Regions from separate parts of the Pseudoalteromonas sp. 2CM37A genome, predicted to be linked through region 2. Evidence: predicted binding sites of a transcription regulator. Region 2 holds the regulator's gene; the other holds the start of a gene.
What was found. Region 2 encodes ArgR, which controls arginine synthesis, uptake and breakdown. Its sites were predicted from a motif close to ANTGAATANNTATTCANT; they were not measured.
Positions count from the first base shown of each region.

Region 1 (11,179 bases), on a different contig from region 2:
AATTCGTCATCAAAACCGATTAAAGGCTGTTGTTTGTCACCTTGCGGGTTTAACACGCTCGATAATGGCAGCCAGTAAGGTTGGGTCATATTATTGTGTTTGTTCATGCTCACCTCTTAATTAGCTGCGGCTATTTTGCGTTGCATTTGCTCAAAAATATCAATGCCCATTCCATCTAATAAATGAGGGATATCAATAGCGACCCAGTTTTCTTTTAATATGCCGTTTTCGCAGCGCCAAAAGTCCATGACACGCGGGAACAGCTTATTGCCAGAAGGCGGTAAACCTAACCAGTCTTCACCGGTATGAGTGCCATACATGTGAGGCCAGCCGCCGGTAGCAACAAAGTTATCGTGACTTACTAAACACAGTGTTTTATTAATACCGCGATCAGGAAAGCCTTTTAAAAACGGCCCTTGATGGTGCTCTCTAAAGCCGCTAATTCCGCGGGTTGTACCAATGCCTGCTGGGCCATACCAAATAAAATCTGGGTGCCAGTATTTTTCTAAATTAATGCTGTATAAGTCTTTACCGTCATAGCGGCCAAGCTCTGTGAGCATATCCACTACAAGTTGCTCGTTGGTTTTGCTAAGCGTTTCGTTTTTATCACCTGTTGGTACGCCATCAAGTGTGGTGGGGGGCATAACTAAACCTGGGTAACCTAAGCTTGGGCGTAATGGGTTTACGCCTACTTGGTTCATTACATCAATTAAATCTAAAAAAGTGTAAACATTAACCACTTGGTTGTTTTCTATTTGCGCCATTTCGCTGTAGCGAATAAACACACTTTTGCCACTGGCAGGAATACCCAATAAAGGCTGTGTAAATGTGCCGGTAAAATACCCTGTTGCACACACCCATTGCTCACCTTTGTAGTCGCCCTGGATAGAGATAAACGGTTTGCGCTCTATGTCAGGTAACGAATGTTTAAGTACGCCAAAGTAATCATTAATCACATTTTGCTTTGTGCTAATAGGCTCAAAAGGGTGGCTTACCTGCCATTGAACGGAGTCTGCAAGCAATGCTTGATTTGGCAATTCTGCAGCGCTGAAGTTTTCGAAAAGCTGTTCTAAAATATTCATTTATTTCACCTTACACAAAATATTCAAATAACATGAGAGAGGCAAAGCTCAGTACAAAAAAGCCAAGTAACCAGTAATTGATTGAGTCAAACTTACCCGGAATTAAGTACCAGCCGTTTTCTTTTTCTGGACGTTTTTGAGCTTTAAATGCTTTTAACTGACCTTTAATGGTGTATTCGTTGTAATCCTCTTGATAGCCATCAAATGCAATACTTAACGCAATGCTAAATACAAGGCAGGTTATTGCCCCTATGGCGCAGTACCATGGCCATGCAATGTCGGTAAACAGTGCGCACACAGCAACGGTAATAAACGATACTAAGGTACCTATTAATAAGCCTTTTTCGGTGGTGTGCTTAGAGAAAAACCCAAGGGCAAACATGCCAAGCTGAGCACCTACAAAGTACGAGCCTACTTTAGTGAGTATTTCTAAAATTGAGCCTTCGCTGTATAGGTGATACATAATGGCCGGAATAATAATGATCACCGCCCAACCTAGCGTAAATAAGCGAGTAACATTTAAATAGTGAGCGTCGTTTTTTTCAGGCGCAAAGTACTTTTTATAAAAATCGATAGTACTTATGGTTGAAAGTGAGTTAAGTGCTGAGTCGAGGCTCGACATAGATGCTGCCATTACCGCCGCGGCAATAATGCCCATTAATCCCGGTAAACCATAATCAGCTGCAAACTGTAAAATAATTAAGTTGTCGTTTTCAAAAGTGCGCCCGCCGTAGTAGCTATAAAACAGCACGCCCATAAATATAAAAAACAAGTAAATAAAGAACGCGATAAAGCCCATTAGTAAGTAGGATTTTTTAGCATCGCCAATATTTTTAGCGGCAAGGGTGCGTTGCACCATCATTTGGTTAGTGCCATACACCGTAATGTGATAAAGCGACATAGCCAGCACGCCAGACCACACGGTAGTTACTTGGGTAAAGTCGAGCGAGAAATTAAGTGGGTCTAATTTACCTTGGCTTTTTAGCTCGCTCAGTGTTGAGCTAAATGAACCATCCATAGAGGTAATAAGGGCATACATAATAATACCAGCCCCTATAAATAAGATGGCTGACTGAATTACATCAGTCCATATAACGGCGGTTATGCCACCTAGCATGGTATAAATAAGGGCGATTATGGTAACTAAAAATATCGCAGTTATAACATTTATATCGATAATAAAGGCCAACACTAAGGAGGTTGCATACAGCACTGCGGCTGAACCCATAGTTTGCGATATTAACCAAATAGTAGAGATAAGTAAGCGGGCCTTTTTACCAAAGCGGCGCTCTTGGTATTCGTAAATAGAGGCCACACCCGCGTTGTAAAAAAACGGAAAAAACAAACACACCACCGCCACAATAACCAGTGGGTAGTTAAGGTGTATGGCAATAACCGAGAGCCCCTCTTTGTAAGACCACGCTGGCGCACCTAAAAAGGTGAGCGCACTTACATAAGTAGCAACAACCGATATACCAATAGCCCACCAAGGTGTTGTTTTTCGACCTATGTAAAAGTCGTTAGCACTACTGATCTTTTTACTAATTACAAACCCAAGTATTAGGTTGGCAATTATGTACCCGATGAGAATGCTCCAATTCAACAATCCAAAATCATTCATAATTAATCCTGTTAGATTAGGTTTTACGGGCTTGAGAGCCTATTTGTATTTTTTATTTTGAATCATCATGAATCACTTTGACTTCGAAGTCAATTCTCATTAGTATTATTTTAAAGCAATTTATAACTTACTATTCACAGGCTTTTAATTACTCTTTAAATGCAATACATTTTGTTAAAGTGTGTTTAACGGCGGTTTGAAGACATTAATTTGACTGCGCAAACAATGAGGAATAATCATGGCAGATATACTTAAAGATAAACAACTAGTTCGTCAATTTCATACTGCACTAGAAAAAGCACAAGGCAATGATTTACAAGCCGTATTTAATGAGTTTATGGCCAGTGAATACAGCTTTAAAGGGGTGCATCCGTTTAATGAGCTTGAGTGTGCGAATGATGTAATTGCCCAAGTTTGGCAGCCATTATTTAGCTCGTTTAGTGCGCTGCAGCGCCGTGAGGATATTTTTATTGCAGGGCAAAGCGAAGCCGACGGTGGCCAGTGGGTGATGAGCATGGGCCATTTTATGGGCTTATTTGATAAAGATTGGCTAGGTATTGCGCCAACCCATAAGCTTGCCACTTTGCGCTATGCCGAATTTAACTGTGTTAAAGACGGAAAAATAATTCAGACGGGCTTTTTCGTCGATATTATTGGCCTTATGATGCAAGTAGGTTTAAACCCGCTGCCGCTCTCTACTGGGCAATATTTTACGTATCCTGGGCCGCGTACGCACGATGGTATTCGTTTGGGTAAAAGTAGCGATGAGCAAAGCGAAAAAACAATGGCGCTGGTAAATCAAATGATTGATAACCTAACCGCGCTTAATAAAAGTGGCGTAGATACGTGCCCGCCCGAAGTGCTTGGTAAAACCTGGGATGAAAACATGGTGTGGTATGGCCCAGCAGGCATTGGCGCAACTTACACAATTAAGCGTTATCAGCAGCAGCACATGTATCCGTTTAGAGAAGGGTTAACGGGTAAAGTATTTAACGGCCATATTTGCCGTTTTGCTGAAGATGAGTTTGCCTGCTTTTTTGGCTGGCCTAACTTAACTAACACGGCCATTGGGGGCTTTTTAGGCCTACCGGGTGCTAATACCCCAGCAGATATGCGCGTGGTGGATGTGTATCACCGCGAGGGCGATAAATTAGTAGAAAACTGGGTCATTATTGATATTCCTTATTGGTTAAAACAACAAGGCCTAGATATTTTAAAGCGCACGCAAAGTATTGCGAACCCTGGCGCATAGTCTATTTAAGTAATAAAAAAGCTCTGTTTTACAGAGCTTTTTTTGTTTATACGCCCTAGGGCGCAAAGTTTAAATAGCGCGCTTTGGTAAGCTCTTTCATGCGTGCGAATACATCTACCCCAATTTGATGGTAGACATCGAGTATATCTATTAATACCCAGTTTTCGCGAATTAAGTTATTCTCGGCGCGCCAAAAGTCGAGACTACGCATGGTTATTTGCTGATTTGCAGGCGCAATACCTAACCAACCATCATTACTAATAGTCATGCTCATACCCGGCCACGCGGTAAAGCCAACATAGTTTTCATCGGCAAATAAATAGCCTTTACTTGCATCACCTACTCGGTTTGGCAGTGCATTTAAAAACGGAATTTGATGCCAGTTTCTAAACCCTTTTATACCTCGTGCAGTGCCTATGGTACTTGGCCCATACCAGCTACAGTGCGAGTGCCAAAATTGCTCAAGCTTCATGGCCTCTATACCGCCAGTGGCATAAAAACCAAGGTGCTCACACATGTCGCCCACAAGTTTTAAGCTTTGTGCTGCGTGCTCTTCATTGTATGCGTTTGTGATTAATCCATCTTGCGTTGCAGGGCCTGGTACATGCCACTCTTTACCTAAGCTCACCGAAAGCGGCCATACTTTAGCTTGCATCATTACTTCGGGAATATCCCAAATAGCTTGTACTTCTACCACTTTGTTATTTTTAATACGGTAAAATTCATGAAAACGCATGCTAACTTGGTGCCCTGTAGGGGGGATATCAAGCCATGGCTTTTCAAACGAACCGGTATAATAACCGCAACAACCTACCCAGTCTGAGTCGTTAATTGAGCTACCTGCCATAACGATTGTATCGCGGCGCTCTAAGCCTACAAATGCCTCGCTAAGTGGTAAATAAACTTGCTCAATAAGTGCATTAGGGTTGGCAAGTGTTTCAAACGGGTAACACAGCTGAATGAGCGTGTCATCGCTAAACACGGTATTAATTTGTGTATGCAAGGCGTTTATATCAAAGTTATACAGAGCCTGTCTAAAGTCGTGTATTAACGCTTTATTTTTATTATGAATGTTCATTGTTTTGGGCTCCTGTTGCTGTTTCAAATTGGTCTCGCAATTGCTTAGCGCCGCTTAATAAAAAGCTGTGATCTGAGCCTAATAAATAAAAGCTCACGCCTAATGATTGCCAATGGCTCAGCTCGCTCAAATTACCTACAAACATGCCACAGCATTTATTATATTTAGCCGCTGCCTTGGCTATTTTAGTGACTGCCTCAAGTACAATAGGGGCACTTGGGTTGGTTTCGCCAAGGGAAATGGTTAAATCCATACGGCCTATAAAAATGCAGTCTATTTCATCTATTTGGCACAGTTGTTCTATGTTATCCAGTGCATCGGCATCTTCTATTTGCGCAATAATACAGGTTGATGACTTATTGCTTGCTAGGTTATCGGTTAGGGCATGGGTTGTGTAACCAGCAAAGCGGCTTGAACCGGCATAGCCTCGGCCGTTATTGCCATAAAAGCAGTTTTTAATAATTGCTTTTGCTTGTACGGGGGTTTTTATATGCGGCAGCACAAGGCCATCAGCGCCTATATCTAAGCTACTTAATAAAGTGGCGTGGTCTGTATTACTAACACGTATAAGCGTGGGCATGTTTTTGGTACGTGCTGCCATTATGCAGCTATCTAAATCGCCTCTATCAAAGGGCGCATGCTCTGCATCAAGGCACAGAACATCAAGGTTAGTGTGAGCCAATACTTCTGTATTATGATAATGCGTGCTTTTAATAAAAGTACCTAGCAGTAGCTGTTTTGCATTTAACTTTTGCTTTAAATTCATGATAAAGACTCCAACCAGTCTAATAAAATTGCGTTTACCGTATTACTTCGCTCAAGCGGGGCAAAGTGAGCGCAATGACCAAGCAGTACAAGGTCACTATTAGGCGCTGCTTCATGCATACTTTGCTGAACACTTGCCGGGCATAACGGGTCATGCTCGCCCCCAATAATGAGTAGTTTTTTTGTACTTTGCTTTATTACGCTTAACGTATCTTCGCGGGTGGCAAGTGCACTCAGCTGGGCGTCAAAGGCGTTAATCCCCAGATCGTTTGCCATGCTAAGTACGGTCTCTTCATAGGCTTTACTTGGTTGGTAAAAGTAGTACGGCAAAAAGTCACGTTTAAGCAGGGCTTCTAAACTGCTGCTTTTGGCGTGTTCAATTTGTTTGAGTCTAATTGCAGGGCGCTCAGGTTTATCGGCTAAATAATTGCTCGATATTAAACACAAGGAGGTAACAAGCTCAGGGTTTGATTTTAACAGGGCAAGCGCAACAATTCCGCCCATGGAAAAACCTATAAATGGGCCCGGCTCTTGTGCAATTTTTTTGCAAAGTTCTACCATTTGCAAAATGCTAGATTGCTCGGTGAAGGGTATTACACACGGTGTATAACCTGCATTTTGCAGAGCGTTAATTTGCGCTGCAAACATGCGGTCATTACAGAGTGTACCAGGTAAAATATAAACAGGATTTTTGGCCACAAAAATTCCTTAATTTAACGTTTTTTAATAGAGTTCCCTTCAATTAATGAACCAGTAAATACCCGAACTTCTGCAGCCGCTTGAGGGTTTTCAATGCGCTCCATTAAAATATCAACAGCGGCTTTAGTAAGCTGTTTCATTGGCTGTTGTATTGTGGTTATTTGATAGTTGTACCACGAAGAGGCATTAATACCATCAAATCCTACAACCGACATGTCGTCGGGCACTTTAATGCAAAAGTTTTCTTTTAGTTCATCAATTACGCCAATTGCCATAGCATCATTACTGCATATTATGGCATCGGGCTTGGGGTGTTTTTTTAACCATTTTTTAAGTGCGTCGCGTGCCGATTTATACCCATAATCACCATAAATAACCGGCGTGTCTTTAACGCCTAGGGTTTGTAAATAATTTTCGGCTATTTCTCTGCGCTCGTTTGCAACATCTGAGTCGGTAGGGCCGGAGATAATTAAATACGATTTATGGTTAGCTTCGTGTAATAAATCAATTAACTGTTTAATGCCTTTGTCGTGATTACAGCAAACGGTGTTTGCATTCGACTCAGGCACATGGCGGTTATAAAGCACAATAGGCGTACTGTGTTTAGCAAATAAGTTTAAGCTTTTACTATCAAAGTGAGCAGCTAGGGCAATTACACCATCAACCTGAAAGGTCCATATGTTTTCGAGTAATTCATCTAGCTCTTCTGCGTTATCAAGTGTAAAGAGCAGCACACGTTTATTGTGCAATGCCAGCTCTCTGTTTAGCTCAGAAAGCACCTCTGGGTAATTCAGGTTTGCTTGCGATGACAATATAACCGCAACCATACCCGATTGTTTGGTGATCAACATACGGGCAATAGCATTCGGGCGATAGCCCATTTCATTGGCCGTTGCGATTACTTTTTCACGGGTTTTTTTAGACACACTAAAACCGGGTCTAAAAACACGTGATACCGCCGACTGCGATACGCCCGCTACACGGGCAACATCGTATGAGGTGACTCTTTTTTGCTTCAAGATTTACTTCCTATATCGTCTTACACGAATGTCTGCTTGTTCTTTGTGGCCTGCGAACCCTTCTGCAGCACATAATCGTGAACAATACTCACCAACAACCACCGAGGCTTGCTCTGTTACTTGCTGAAAAGTACATGTTTTTATGAATTTACCTACCCATAGTCCGCCAGTATAGCGCGCAGCTTTACCTGTGGGTAGTGTATGATTTGTACCAATGCATTTATCACCATACGAAACATTAGTTTGCGGACCTAAAAATAAAGCGCCAAAGTTTTGCATGTTCTCTTTAAAGTAATCGGTATTGCTGGTCATCACTTGCACGTGTTCAAACGCTAAGTCGTTAGCAACTTGCAGCATTTCTTCGTAGGTGTCACATACAATTACTTCACCGTGATCTTCCCATGCTACGCCTGCAATATCGGCAGTGGGTAAAATAGTAAGCTGTCTTTGCACCTCAGCTATTGTATCTTTAGCTAGTTGCTCTGAGTTGGTGAGTAAAATAGCCGGTGAAGTCGGGCCGTGCTCTGCTTGGCCGAGTAAATCTGCCGCACATAGCTCGCCATCTACACTGTCATCGGCAATAACTAGGGTTTCGGTAGGCCCTGCAAATAAATCAATACCAACACGGCCAAATAGCTGACGTTTTGCTTCGGCTACAAACGCGTTACCTGGTCCAACTATCATATCTACCGGCGCAATAGTTTGTGTACCAATTGCCATTGCAGCTACTGCTTGCACGCCGCCTAAACAATAAATTTCATCAGCACCGGCCATATCCATCGCGACTACAATTTCAGGTGATGGCTTGCCATTAAACGGTGGAGCCATGGCTATTACGCGTTTAACACCCGCTACTTTAGCGGTTAATACGCTCATGTGCGCAGAGGCTAATAGCGGGTATTTACCACCAGGCACATAACAACCTACGCTATCCATAGCGATATGTTTATGACCAAGGGTTACGCCGGGAAGAGTTTCTACCTCTACGTCTTTCATTGAGTCACGTTGTATTTGTGCAAAATTACGTACTTGGCTTTGCGCCCACTTAATATCGTTAATTAATTGCTCATCAAGTTGTGTATAGCAGGCTTTAATTTCGTCTTCTGAAAGTTTGAAAGACTCCGGAGTCCAGTTGTCGAACTTTTCAGAGTACTCACGAATGGCTGCGTCACCTTCGGTTTCAACATGCGCTAAAATATTCTCTACAATATCTCTTACTGATTGATTTTGTTTTTGTTTTGAGTCAATTGGTTGACCCTTTTTTAAATGCTTTATCATTGCTAGTGTCCTTAGTGAGTCGTTGTTATATACACATTTGATGAGACGTATTGGTTAAATAATGTCTTGCATCTAACTGCACTCTAATTAATAATGACTTCGAATGCAATATAGAATTTAGGTGAACAAATGGGATTTGATAAAACGCTTTTAGTGGGTAAAACCATTTTAGTGACAGGTGCAGGCAAAGGTATTGGTAAAGCATGCGTAGAAAAATGCGTAGATGCAGGGGCCCAGGTTATTGCAGTAGCACGTACCCTTAGTGATTTACTAACACTGCAGCAATACGCGCCTGAGCAAATAGAAATTTGGCCACTAGATATAAATAGCGATGCTTTTTTTGAGCGTTTAAAGGCGCTAAAAACACTTGATGGGCTGTTAAATAACGCTGGTATAAATCGGGTTGCGCCAATGCTTGAGCAAACAGATGAAAATATTGATGACGTAATTGCGATGAATATTCGCAGCGTTTACAAAATTAGCCAAGCGGCACTGCCAGCGCTAATAAATTCTGGCGCTGGGGCGGTGGTTAATATGTCGTCGCAAATGGGGTTTGTTGGTTCACCTAAACGTACTTTGTATTGCATGAGCAAACATGCGGTAGAGGGATTGAGCAAAGCAATGGCGGTTGAACTTGCCGATAAAAATGTGCGTGTGAACACCGTAGCCCCCACCTTTGTAGAAACCCCAATGACCAAACCCATGCTAGAAGATGCGACGTTTAAGCAGTTTGTTTACGACATGATCCCACTGAAAAAAATTGCCCAAACCGATGATATTGCCAATGCTTGTGTGTTTTTACTAAGCGGCCTTTCAGCAATGATCACCGGAACAAGTATTAAAATTGATGGCGGTTGGACCGCACAGTAACCAATTTAGGAGAGAGTAATGAGTGTATTTTCAGATAGGTTAGTACGATACGATGATTTAATTGCGTGTAAAAATGCCTTTATTGATACACGCTCGCCGGGGAGCGATCAAAAAGAAAACTTTACAATTATTGGCCCAGGCGTTGCCGAAAACCCAAATCAACATGTACATATTTCTATTCCTCATGGGTTTAATATTGGTGGTGCGCGCCAACCTGCAGGGTGTTTAAATTCGCAGCATAGCCATTTAACTGAAGAAATTTTTGTAGTACACAGTGGTACGTGGGCTTTTTACACTGGTGTTGACGGTAAAGATGCCAAGGTAATTTTAAATGAAGGCGATATTATTTCGATCCCGATGGATATATTTAGAGGGTTTGAAAATGTTGGCGACGGCGTAGGCTATTTATATGCGGTACTTGGAAGTGATAACCCCGGTAGAGTACTTTGGGCTCCGCAAGTATTCGACATGGCAAAAGAATACGGACTAATTTTGCTAGAAAATGGCAGCTTAGTAGATACCACGTTAAATGAAACCATTCCCGATGGCGTAAAGCCAATGGCCGTGACCAGCCAAGAGCAAATAGCGCAGCACAGAGTAATAACCGATGAAGAGCTGGCACAAACAGTGGTTAAAGCCAGCAACTTTAATTGGAATAAACGCTCGTACCTTAGCCAGTTTGATGGCGTATATGAAGCGCCATTAGTCGGTAATTTAAACGCCAAAACATGTATTCAAACACAACTAAATTGGCCTCATGGCTTTAATATTTCTGCGTTAAAGTTACAACCTGATGCACAGGTTGCGCCTCATATTCGCTTTGAAGAAGAGGTTATATTTGTTCATCAAGGAAGCGTAACAATAGACCTAGGTGATGAAGTATTAACGCTTAACCAAGGTGATACTTTTTCAGTGCCTATTGAGCACGTAAGAGCCTATAGCAATAATAGCCAAACTGACTGTGTGCTTTATATAACGCGCCGCCACGACGCGCCAAAAGACCCACAATTTGTTTAAACTTTAATGCTATATAAAATTTTAGGCACTTAGCTTGCTTTAGCTAAGTGCTTTTTTCGTGGTAAAAAACCAGTAACCAGCATAGTGCCCACAATTACAAATAATGCGCCGAGTAACGTATTTGGCCCTATTTGCTCATCTAAAATTAAATGCCCCCAAAAAATGCCAAATAGCGGAATTAAAAACGTGACCGTTAAAGCTGAGGTTGGGCCTATATCGTCAATAAGTTTAAAAAATAAAATATAAGCAAGTGCGGTACACACCACGCCAAGTGCTAATACGCCGAGCATAACGTTGGTACTAGGTACTTCGCGTATTGGCATAAAAAGTATAAGGGGCAGTACTATAAAACTGGCTGCCCACATAGAGCCGTGTGCGTTATCGAACGGGGCAAGCTTAGGGGCATTTTTTGTATAATGGGATGCAATGGCATAACACAGTGAGGCGCTTAGCGCTGCTGCAATCGCAATAAGTGACTGACTATTTAATACAAAATGA
Region 1 covers NZ_JALNTJ010000004.1:88,094-99,272, reverse strand. Annotated here, with positions in the region: gene MTF68_RS10545 (ester cyclase) at 1-107, opposite strand, end outside; gene MTF68_RS10540 (ester cyclase) at 117-1,082, opposite strand; gene MTF68_RS10535 (sodium/solute symporter) at 1,093-2,703, opposite strand; gene MTF68_RS10530 (ester cyclase) at 2,942-3,955, shown strand; gene MTF68_RS10525 (ester cyclase) at 4,011-5,033, opposite strand; gene MTF68_RS10520 (aldolase/citrate lyase family protein) at 5,020-5,799, opposite strand; gene MTF68_RS10515 (alpha/beta hydrolase) at 5,796-6,497, opposite strand; gene MTF68_RS10510 (LacI family DNA-binding transcriptional regulator) at 6,512-7,519, opposite strand; gene hisD (histidinol dehydrogenase) at 7,520-8,794, opposite strand; gene MTF68_RS10500 (SDR family oxidoreductase) at 8,924-9,664, shown strand; gene MTF68_RS10495 (cupin domain-containing protein) at 9,683-10,681, shown strand; gene MTF68_RS10490 (DMT family transporter) at 10,711-11,179, opposite strand, start outside.
Region 1: MTF68_RS10530 (ester cyclase) is a predicted target of ArgR. The motif match lies at 2,825-2,842, and genes of this name have one in related genera.

Region 2 (11,179 bases):
CAAACAGGCATTAAAACGAATGTGGTTTTTGCAAAAAAAGGGTTAATAGAGCGTGTTAAGCGTGAAGGAAAACACAGTAAAGCCGATTTAGTATTAACATCTAATTTTAGTGCGCTTATTCAGCTAGAAGATCTCAATTTAACGCAAAGTATTAAAAGTGATCGCATTAAAAGCAATATTCCTGCGTCGTATAGAGATAGCGACGGGCAGTGGGTGGCATTAACTAAGCGGGTTCGTAATGTGTATTCATCAAAAGAGCGCCTAGGTGCATTACCTGAACTCACCTACGAAGATTTGGCTAACCCACAGTATAAAGGACAAATTTGTACACGCTCTGGCAAGCATCCTTATAACCTTGGCTTAGTTGCTTCGATGATTGCTCATCACGGCGAGGAAAAAACTAAAACATGGTTAGAAGGTGTTAAAGCTAATTTAGCACGTAAGCCACAAGGTAACGATCGCGCACAAGTAAAAGCGGTAAAAGAAGGTTTGTGTAATCTTGCTTTAGGTAATAGTTACTACCTTGGCAAAATGCTTCAAGACGACGAGCAAAAAGCGTGGGCTGAGTCTGTTTATATTAATTTTCCTAATCAGCAAAATCGCGGCTCACACATAAATGTTTCGGGTGCTGTCATTACTAAATATGCAAAAAATCCTGATAATGCCCTTAAGCTTATTGAGTTTATGAGCGAAACCAAAGCACAAAATATGTATGCCTCTGTAAATATGGAGTACCCGGTTAAGCAAGGTGTTGAGCTATCAAGTTTAGTGGCCTCTTGGGGGAGCTTTAAAGAAGATGGCCTAGCACTTGATGAGATCAGTAAATATCGTCCGTTAGCCCTTAAGCTAATAGATGAGGTGAAGTTCGACCTTTAATGAATTTTATATTTAAGCTGTCTAAATGGCAGCTCTTTGCTTGGTCGACAGGGCTTTTATTGTCGGCCCCGCTGTTTTTTCTGATATATGAATCTTTACAAGGCGACTCAGAGGTATTTTCTCATCTGTGGGATACCGTGCTGTGGGATTATATTACTAATACTGTGCTGCTTATTTTTGGCGTATGCCTGCTTAGCTGTGCAATTGCGCTACCGCTTGGTTGGCTCAGTGCGTATTGCTCCTTCCCCGGCAAAAAGCAATTTGAATGGGCGCTTATGCTGCCCCTTGCAATGCCTACCTATTTAATAGCCTATGTGTATACCGATTTGCTAGATTACGCAGGCCCTGTGCAAATAGCCCTAAGAGAGTGGTTTGATTGGCACTCGCCAACGGATTATTGGTTTTTTGATATTCGCACTTTGCCCGGCGCTATTGTAATGATTGCACTTGTGCTGTATCCGTATTTATTTTTAATTTTTAAAACCGCATTGCGAGAGCAGTCATTTAAGTTAGTGCAAGCTAGTCAATTAATGGGTTTATCGCCTTGGCAAAGCTTTTTTAAGGTAAGTATAGTGCTTTCTCGTGGCTCAATTGTGGCAGCCCTTGCGCTCATAAGCATGGAAACCATGGCCGACTATGCAACGGTAAGTTACTTTGCAGTGAGCACCTTAACCACCGCGGTGTACGATACATGGTTTGGTTATTACTCACTCACGGCTGCAGCGAAAATATCGGGCGTTATGTTGTTACTACTGTTTTTAGCTTTAATGGCCGAGCGCTTTAGTCGGCGTAACCAAGCCGTGTTTGAGCGTCAATCAGGTGTTAATAGCGAGTCGTTATACAAACTTGAAGGTAAACAAGCATGGCTGGCTACGTCATTTTGCAGTGTTATTTTGCTCATTGCTTTTATTATACCTATGTTGGTATTGCTAAATTATGCAATAACTTACTTTGATAAAGCGTGGAACACGGCATTTTTTAGTTACGCGTGGCAAAGTTTACAAGTAGCTATTATTGTAAGCGTAGCCAGTATAATACTCGCTACACTAATCGTTTTTTATCAGCGTGTGGCAAAGCAGAGCTATTCTTTAATACCTGGTCGCTTAGCGAGCACCGGCTATGCACTGCCAGGTACGGTACTGGCTATTGCTGTGTTATTACCGCTTAGCGCATTAGAAAACTCAATAAATATAGCCCTTGAGAGCTACAACCTAGATATAGGTTTATTACTAACCGGTAGCATTATCACTATTATAGTGGCTTACTTAGTGCGCTTTTATGCCATTGCGCACGGTGCTATAGAATCGAGCTTTGTACGTATTAGTCCATCACTGGATATGGCTAGCCAATCTATGGGTAAAAGCCAAGGGCAAACACTGCGCTTAGTGCACCTTCCTTTATTACGTCGAGGTCTTTTAACAGCTGCATTGCTTGTATTTATTGAGTGTATGAAAGAGCTGCCAGCTGCATTACTATTAAGGCCTTTTGACTTTGAAAGTTTAGCCACACATGTATTTCAATATGTGAGCGATGAGCAGCTTGAGCTTGCTTCTATTTCCGCTTTATTTATTGTTTTGGTTGGGTTGATCCCCTTGTATTTTATTAATCGTTCTATGGAGCAACGCAGTTAAATGAGCCGTTTAAATTTACAAGGTGTGGATTATCACTACAGTGGCACGCACGTGCTACACAATTTAGATTTAACGGTGGGTCAAGACGAAATTGTGTGTTTGCTCGGAGCCAGCGGCTGCGGTAAAACAACCACCTTAAAAGCAATTGCTGGCCTTATTGAAATAAATGAAGGTAGTGTATTTATAGATGGCAAATGTGTAAGCGACAAGCATACATTTGTATCACCAGAGCATCGTAATATAGGGATGATGTTTCAAGATTATGCCCTGTTTCCGCACCTCAGTGTGGCCGATAATATTGCGTTTGGGCTGGGTAAAGTAAGCAAAGTGCAAAAACAGCAACGGGTAGAGGAAATGCTAGAGCTGGTGCATTTAACGGGGTGTGCAAAACGCTACCCTCATCAGCTCTCGGGCGGCCAGCAGCAACGCGTGGCTATTGCGCGGGCTTTGGCTTATAAGCCTAGTTTATTGCTTCTTGATGAGCCTTTTTCGAACATAGATACACAAGTACGCTTTGAGTTAATTGCTGATATTAGGCGCATTATTAAGGCGCAGCAGGTTTCTGCGGTATTTGTTAGCCACTCAAAAGAAGAAGCCTTTGCGTTTTCAGACACGCTAGCCATTATGCACCAAGGAAAAATAGCCCAACAAGGTACACCAGAGCAGCTTTTTGCCGTGCCAAAGACAAAGGAGGTTGCAGAGTTTCTGGGTCAGGGCATATACTTAGGCGCAGAAGTGTTAACGGCAACTGAATACACAACGCCTTTTGGTGTCGTGCAATCGCAGCATGAGCATACGCACAGTGCAATAAAAGGGCAGGTGTATATTCGTCCACACCATATTGAGCTTGCGCAAAATACGCAGGCCGATAACCCTCAAGGTGTGAGCATTTTAAGCCGTCGGTTTATAGGCTCGGCTTATGTTTACACTGTTGTAATTGCAGAGCAAGAGATTGAAGTTGCCGCACAATATGGCCAGTCATTTGAAATAAATGAGCAGGTTATAATAAAAATAAAACCTCACACGGTGAATTTTTTCGAATCATAACAAATGTGTTATTCGCTGTGTTTTATAAAGCTAAGGAATAACAATGGCGCAAGCGCAATCTGGGATTTGTGCTGAAGCAAACTTACACGGTTTGCATTTATTTTTTAATGTATTTGATGGTCAAGACGAGTCATTGCGCGCAAAGCTTAAGCGCGTAAGCGCAATTGAAGAAGAGTTTAGTGATCAGTTCTCCGAAGCCATGCTCTCTTGCATGGTGGCTATAGGCGCGCAATATTGGCCGCATATACTACCTGAATATATCCCAAGCGAGCTGCAAAGCTTTCCTAATATAAATCACAGTGATTTTGTTATGCGCGTACAGCCATGTGATTTATTCATACAAATTCGCTCAGACCGAGAAGATGTTAATCACCTTTTTGCATTGCAAATATTAAAGTTGTTTTCGCCCGATGTAGAGCTGGTTGAACAAATTCGCAATTTTAGGTTTTTAGATGGGCGAGACTTTAACGGCTTTATTTATGCAGGCGACACCCCACATGGACGCCAAAAACGAATCACGGCACTGGTTAATAACCCCGACAGCTTTGAACACCAAGGCAGCTATATTCATGTACAGCGTTATAAGCATGACCTGAGCGTATGGCAGCATTTATCACTAAGCGAGCAAGAACACATTATGGGGCGCACACGTTTAGATAACACCTTAATTGAGCCAAAGGTAGATACTAGCCACGCGACTAGAAGTGAGCTAAAAGATGAGAGCGGCCAAGCAATACTGCTTAACCAAAGCATGCCGTATGGCGATGTTTACGAGCAAGGCATGCTAAGTATTACATGCTCTGCATCGGGAAGTGCGTTTGAAAAGGTACTTAACAGCCGCATAGGAAAAGGGGAGTGTTACGACCACTGGCTTGATTTTACTCAAGCCGATATGGGCTCAGCGTTTTTTGCGCCGTCAGTTAGTTTTTTAAAACAGCTTTAAACCGTATCAAATAAAATGCGTACGCGCTCTAGTGTAATGTCTATTTCAGATATTTTTGCTGGCGCAATAAAAATAGTGTCATCTCCGGCAATTGTGCCCAATACACCATCCGCTTTGCCTAGTGAGTCTAATAAGCGGGCAATTAACTGCGCAGCGCCTGGGCTGGTGGTTATAATAATCATCATTTCGTTATGCATAATATCAATAACAAGCTGACGTAGTGGGCTTTTAGCAGTCGGTACGCCCATTTCTGCGGGTAGGCAATAAACCATTTCTTGTTTAGCATTACGGGTACGCACAGCGCCAAACTTGCTAAGCATGCGCGACACCTTACTTTGGCTTATATTGTCAAAGCCTTGCTCTTTTAATGCTTCGACTATTTCGCCTTGCGAGCCAAAGTTCTCTTCTTTTAAAAGTGCTTTAAACGCTTTTACCAGCGCTTCTTGTTTGTCTTGTGGTTGCATAGTCTTTATTCATTTTTGTTATTTATAATGCAAATTCTACACAAAAATGAATAATTATGCAGCAGTTGTTTAGTTAACTTGCCAGTTTGCTGCGATAAACCAACAAAGTTTACAACTATGGTCGAAAATATACCTGAAATAAGCAGGATAAATTTGTTTTTAGTCGCTAATTTCATTATCTTAAGAGCCACAAATATTTCCTACCTCAAATTACGGAGAATTCCAATGAAAGTTGCTGTATTAGGTGCTGCAGGCGGTATCGGTCAAGCGTTGTCTTTATTATTAAAAACAGGCTTACCAGCTGGTTCTGAATTATCACTTTACGATGTTGCACCAGTTGTACCAGGTGTTGCGGTTGACCTATCTCACATCCCTACAGATGTTAAAGTAGCAGGTTTTGGCGCAGACGATTTAAATAAAGCGCTTGAAGGGTGTGATATCGTACTTATCCCAGCGGGTATGCCACGTAAACCAGGTATGGATCGTGCGGATTTATTTAACGTAAACGCAGGTATCATCAAAACATTAGCAGAAGGCATTGTCGCTAGCTGTCCTAAAGCGTTAGTGGGTGTTATCACTAACCCAGTAAACGGCACTGTGCCAATTGTTGCTGAAGTATTCAAAAAAGCAGGTACTTACGACGCTAAGCGCGTATTCGGTATCACTACGCTTGACGTAATTCGTTCAGAAGCATTTGTTGCTGAGCTTAAAGGCGTAGACGTAGCAACCGTTAAAGTACCAGTAATTGGTGGCCACTCTGGCACAACTATTCTTCCTCTACTTTCTCAAGTTGAAGGCGTGAACTTCACTGAAGAAGAAGTAGCTACACTTACTCCACGCATCCAAAATGCAGGTACTGAAGTAGTAAATGCTAAAGCGGGCGGTGGTTCAGCTACATTATCTATGGGTGCTGCAGCAGCACGTTTTTGTATGTCTTTAGTTAAAGGCCTACAAGGTGAAGACGTAGTAGATTACGCATACGTTGCTGTTGAAAATGGCGATGCAGAGTACTTTGCTCACCCAGTACGTTTAGGCACAAACGGCGTAGAAGAAATTCTTTCTTACGGCGAGCTAAGCGCATTTGAAGAAAAAGCTAAAAACGACATGCTTGAAACTCTGAAAAAAGACATCAAAGAAGGTGTTGATTTTATGGCGTAATAGCCAAGTTATGCACAAAAAAGCCTGCTTATGCAGGCTTTTTTATTGCTCGAAAATTATGGCCCTTAAATACTAATTAAGGGAGGCTGCAAAGTTAGTGATCTCGCTCTACAGCTATACGCGCTAAGCTGATTAACGCTTGCTTGTACTGCGACTCTGCTAAAAAGTCTAAACAGGCAATGGCCTTGTCTGCTTCTTGCTGCGCCTTTTGCATTGTAAATTCAAGTGCGTTGGTTTGTTTAAGTGCCGTTAAAATAGCCTCAAGGTTATCCATACCATTGCAATGCTCAATGGCATCGCGAATAAGGGCTCTTTGCTGATCACTGCCGTGCTTCATCGCATATATTAGCGGTAAGGTTGGCTTACCTTCTGCTAAATCATCACCAATATTTTTACCTAATTGGTCAGCGTCCGCGTTGTAATCAAGCACGTCATCAACTAACTGAAAAGCAGTACCTAAGTGCATACCATATAAATTAAGCGCATCTAACACACTGTTATCTTGCTCGGTAATAATAGCTGCAAGCCCTGTAGCAGCTTCAAATAATTTAGCTGTTTTAGAGTAAATAACCTGCATGTAACTTGCTTCGGTGGTATTAGGGTCGTTGCAATTCATAAGTTGCAATACTTCGCCCTCAGCAATCACGTTGGTGGCATCAGCAAGCACTTGCATAATTTGCATTTTGCCCAGCCCCACCATAAGTTGAAACGAGCGGGTGTAAATAAAATCCCCAACCAGCACGCTGGCAGCATTACCAAACTCGGCATTTGCAGTCGGTGTACCACGGCGCAGGTTAGATTCATCAACAACATCATCATGTAATAGTGTTGCAGTATGAATAAATTCAACAATCGTTGCCAAAGTAATGTGATCTTTACCTTGGTAACCCAAAGCTCTTGCTGCCAATATTGCCAGCATCGGGCGTACGCGTTTGCCGCCGCTGTTAACGATATACAAACCAAGTTGATTGACTAACGCCACATCTGAGCGCATTTGCGCGTGTATAAGTTGATTGACGTCATTCATATCGCTTTCGATTAACGCCTGGATAGCTTTTATATCCATTGATCTCCGAGCCAATTTTTATGTGTGAACGGCGCCGATTGTACAACAAAAAAAGCACTAGCTCGATATTTTGTGACGATTCATTAAAAAAACCGAGTTAAAAACCTTAATTAGGGCTTAATTAGGGTATTTAATTGTATATTTCACACTCAAAGGGCGACTATTTATTGCGCAGTCAATGGGTTCTGGAGTAGGCATAGCGACACGTAAATTTATTTTGTCTTTGCACTAAAAAGCGCTTGGCAACAGGGCAATTTAATATAAAATGGGGGAAATATTGAATTGCTCTCAATGCAGCTACTTTTTATTCATTTTAATTACAAAATAGGCTTGCTAGTTTTTATGCATTAGCGTAAACTTCGCGCCCTATCGAAGAATATTTTAGTTGCGTCGATTTGAGGGCGCACAGACGGAGTTAATTATGTACGCGGTTTTCCAAAGTGGTGGTAAACAGCATCGTGTGACTGAAGGTCAAACGATTCGTCTTGAAAAATTAGACGTTGAAACTGGTGCAGCAGTTGAATTTGATTCAGTACTTTTAGTTGCTGATGGTGAGAAAATCGAGATCGGTGTACCGTTCGTAAACGGTGGTAAAGTAACAGCTGAGGTTGTTTCACATGGTCGCGGTGAGAAGATTAAGGTTGTTAAATTTAGACGCCGTAAGCATTCTCGTAAGCAAATGGGCCATCGTCAATGGTTCACTGAAGTTAAAATCACTGGCATTAGCGCTTAATTAGAGGTACTTAGAAATGGCACATAAAAAAGCAGCTGGTAGTACTCGTAACGGTCGCGATTCAGAAAGCAAACGCCTAGGTGTTAAGCGTTTTGGTGGCGAATCAGTTCTAGCGGGTAGCATCATTGTTCGTCAACGTGGTACTCGTTTCCACGCTGGCGCAAACGTAGGTATCGGTAAAGACCACACTATCTTCGCAAAAGCAGATGGTAAAGTTCAATTTGAACAAAAAGGTCCTTTAAACCGTAAATACGTAACTATCGTAGCTGAGTAATCAGTAAGGTAGTAAAAAACCCCGCCTTTGCGGGGTTTTTTGTTTTCAGAAACGTCAAATATATACCCAAGCCTGCATTTAGGTTGGCTTGGGTATATAATAGTTAAATTAAAGCCAATCCCTAAAGTGAGTAATCATGAAGTTTGTAGATGAAGTAGAAATTCGCGCAGAAGCTGGTGACGGCGGCAGCGGTGTCGTGTCTTTCCGTCGAGAAAAATATGTACCAGACGGTGGCCCGGACGGCGGTGACGGTGGAGACGGTGGTAGTGTTTATCTACAAGCTGATGAAAACTTAAATACCCTAATTGATTACCAGTTTGAGCGTTTTCACCGTGCAGAGCGTGGTACTAATGGTCAAAGCCGTAACTGTACAGGTAAAAAGGGCGAAGACTTGGTAGTAAAAGTACCTGTTGGTACACGTATTACCGACGTTGACACTCAAGAGGCGTTAGGCGATTTAACGCAGCATGGTCAAAAAATTGTGGTTGCAAAAGGTGGTTTCCATGGCTTGGGGAATGCACGTTTTAAATCAAGTACTAACCGTGCTCCACGTCAAAAAACGTTAGGTACTCCAGGCGAAGTTCGTAACCTTAAATTAGAGCTTATGCTACTTGCCGATGTAGGCCTATTAGGGTTGCCAAATGCAGGTAAATCAACGTTTATTCGCAGTGTATCGGCAGCAAAGCCAAAAGTAGCTGATTACCCGTTTACCACGCTAATTCCTAATTTAGGGGTGGTGCGCCCAGAGGCAAACAAATCGTTTGTAATAGCCGATATTCCCGGCTTAATTGAAGGTGCCTCAGACGGTGCTGGCCTAGGTATTCGCTTTTTGAAGCATTTAGAGCGTTGTCGTGTATTGTTACACGTGATTGATGTTATGCCTGTTGATGGTTCAAACCCTGTTGATAATGCATTTGCCATTATTAACGAGTTACACCAATACAGCCCTAAGCTTGCTGAAAAGCCACGCTGGTTAGTGTTTAATAAAATAGACTTATTACCAGAAGATGAAGCGCAAGCTTTGTGTGAGCAAATTGCGCAAGAGCTAGGTGAAGAAGAAAACGTTTACCGTATTTCAGCAGTCAATAAGCTTAATACTCAGCCATTAATTCACGATATTATGGCATTACTTGATAGTATGCCTAAAGAGAAGTTCGTTGAGATTGAAGACGAAGAAGTTGAGTTCAAGTGGGATACCTACCATCAAAAAGCAACCAAAGGCGATGATGATGATTGGGACGACTGGGATGAAGACGACTACGATGTAGAAGTGGTCTACGAGCGTTAATAAAAAACATATTTTGAAAAGGAGCATAAGCTCCTTTTTTATTTTTTAAGAATAAAGTACTAGGTATTTGATGTGATAATTTCAATGATCGCCGCAATGGCAAATAACCGTGTAATTGGTCTTGATAATAAAATGCCGTGGCATTTACCCGCCGATCTACAGCATTTCAAAAAGGTAACAACAGGCAAACCTGTCGTTATGGGGCGTAAAACATTTGAATCGATAGGTCGTCCTTTACCTGGGCGTCGCAACATAATTATTACCCGTAATAGCCAGTATAGTGCTCAAGGTATTGAGACGGTCTCTACTACAGAGGCTGCACTAGAGCTGGTTAAAGCCGAAGAAGAGGTGATGATAATTGGCGGTGGTAATATTTATCAGCAGTTTTTACCAAGTGCCGATCGTTTATATTTAACCTTTATAGATTTAGAGGTTGAAGGGGATACGCAGTTTCCAGATTACCAAGCGGTAGCAACGTGGAAAAACGTCGACGAACAGGCAAATAAACCCGATGAAAAGAATCCATATAGTTATAAATTCGTAACCTTATATAAAAAAGATTAACATTATTGCGAAACTTACAGTAGGTTGGTACAATATTAGACAATTAATATAGGTAAAAAGTACCATAAAGGGTGTTCCATGTTTAAATTGTCAAAGCTAATTGTTATTACAGCCGTTGCTGCTGGGTCGTTAATGTATACCGTGCCTGCTAAAGCCAATGATCAATTAGCAGTATCTATTTGTGAATATATCGCAGCTGATGATAAAAACCGTTTACGTAGTAAACTAAAAAGCTCACGTGTAAAAATTCGCAATATTTACGATGCTATTCAATGTAATGGTAATAATTTACTTCGCCATGCTGTAGTTAGTAACGCTGTTGACTCGGGCGAGTACATAGTTAAAAACTTATCAAAAAGCGCACTGTCTGATGGCGCTGATATAGCATGGGCCGAAGGCAATGGCCACGGTGGCTCACCGTTAATTGCTGTAATTAAAGACCGTGCAGGCCTTTAATTAACACAATAAAATAAAAACCGCGCTGGTCGCGGTTTTTTTGTGCCTGGCGTTAGCTAATACGCAGCGCTTTAGTAATGGTGATAGCTGTATTAAGCCTATTTTAATTTGCACACCCAAGTGATGAAACTCTCACCTTGTAATTAACCTGCGTTTCGTATCTTTAATAGCATATAAATTAAGTCGGTTGGTTTAATAAAGGCGCTGTATTCGCTAAGCCTTTACTCGTATATTTGGGGCAAATATACGTGTTTTCCCTGAGTTACATAAAATTGTCATAAATAGTTAATAGTCTACGCGCTTAAACAATAGGGGTTGTTATTTATGCGCGTATCATCTTTTACTCGGCTGTTAGCCATACTGTTAACATTGGCAAGTATTTTATTAGCCATCACACTATTTTGGGCAAGCCAAACTTTACTTAAGCTTGAGCAACAAGACAGCGCATACAGTAAATTAAAAAACACAATTTTAGTGGATTTAGCCGGTGACTTAGGCAGTTATCTAGAACAAGGTGATAGCCAATACTTAAATCAATCATCAGCCCTAATTGAACAAGTAAAAACACAGCAACTCGCAGTACTCCCCTCGGTACTTGCCGAGCAATTAAATGATCAGCTCAGCACGTTAGATACCGATATTAAAGGTAAGTACAGAGCGCTGGGTAAATTGTCGGGCA
Region 2 covers NZ_JALNTJ010000018.1:6,900-18,078, reverse strand. Annotated here, with positions in the region: gene MTF68_RS19450 (Fe(3+) ABC transporter substrate-binding protein) at 1-876, shown strand, start outside; gene MTF68_RS19445 (iron ABC transporter permease) at 876-2,507, shown strand; gene MTF68_RS19440 (ABC transporter ATP-binding protein) at 2,508-3,554, shown strand; gene MTF68_RS19435 (Dyp-type peroxidase) at 3,598-4,497, shown strand; gene argR (transcriptional regulator ArgR) at 4,494-4,961, opposite strand; gene mdh (malate dehydrogenase) at 5,187-6,119, shown strand; gene ispB (octaprenyl diphosphate synthase) at 6,214-7,185, opposite strand; gene rplU (50S ribosomal protein L21) at 7,607-7,918, shown strand; gene rpmA (50S ribosomal protein L27) at 7,935-8,192, shown strand; gene cgtA (Obg family GTPase CgtA) at 8,329-9,480, shown strand; gene folA (type 3 dihydrofolate reductase) at 9,553-10,044, shown strand; gene MTF68_RS19395 (DUF3718 domain-containing protein) at 10,123-10,500, shown strand; gene MTF68_RS19390 (methyl-accepting chemotaxis protein) at 10,825-11,179, shown strand, end outside.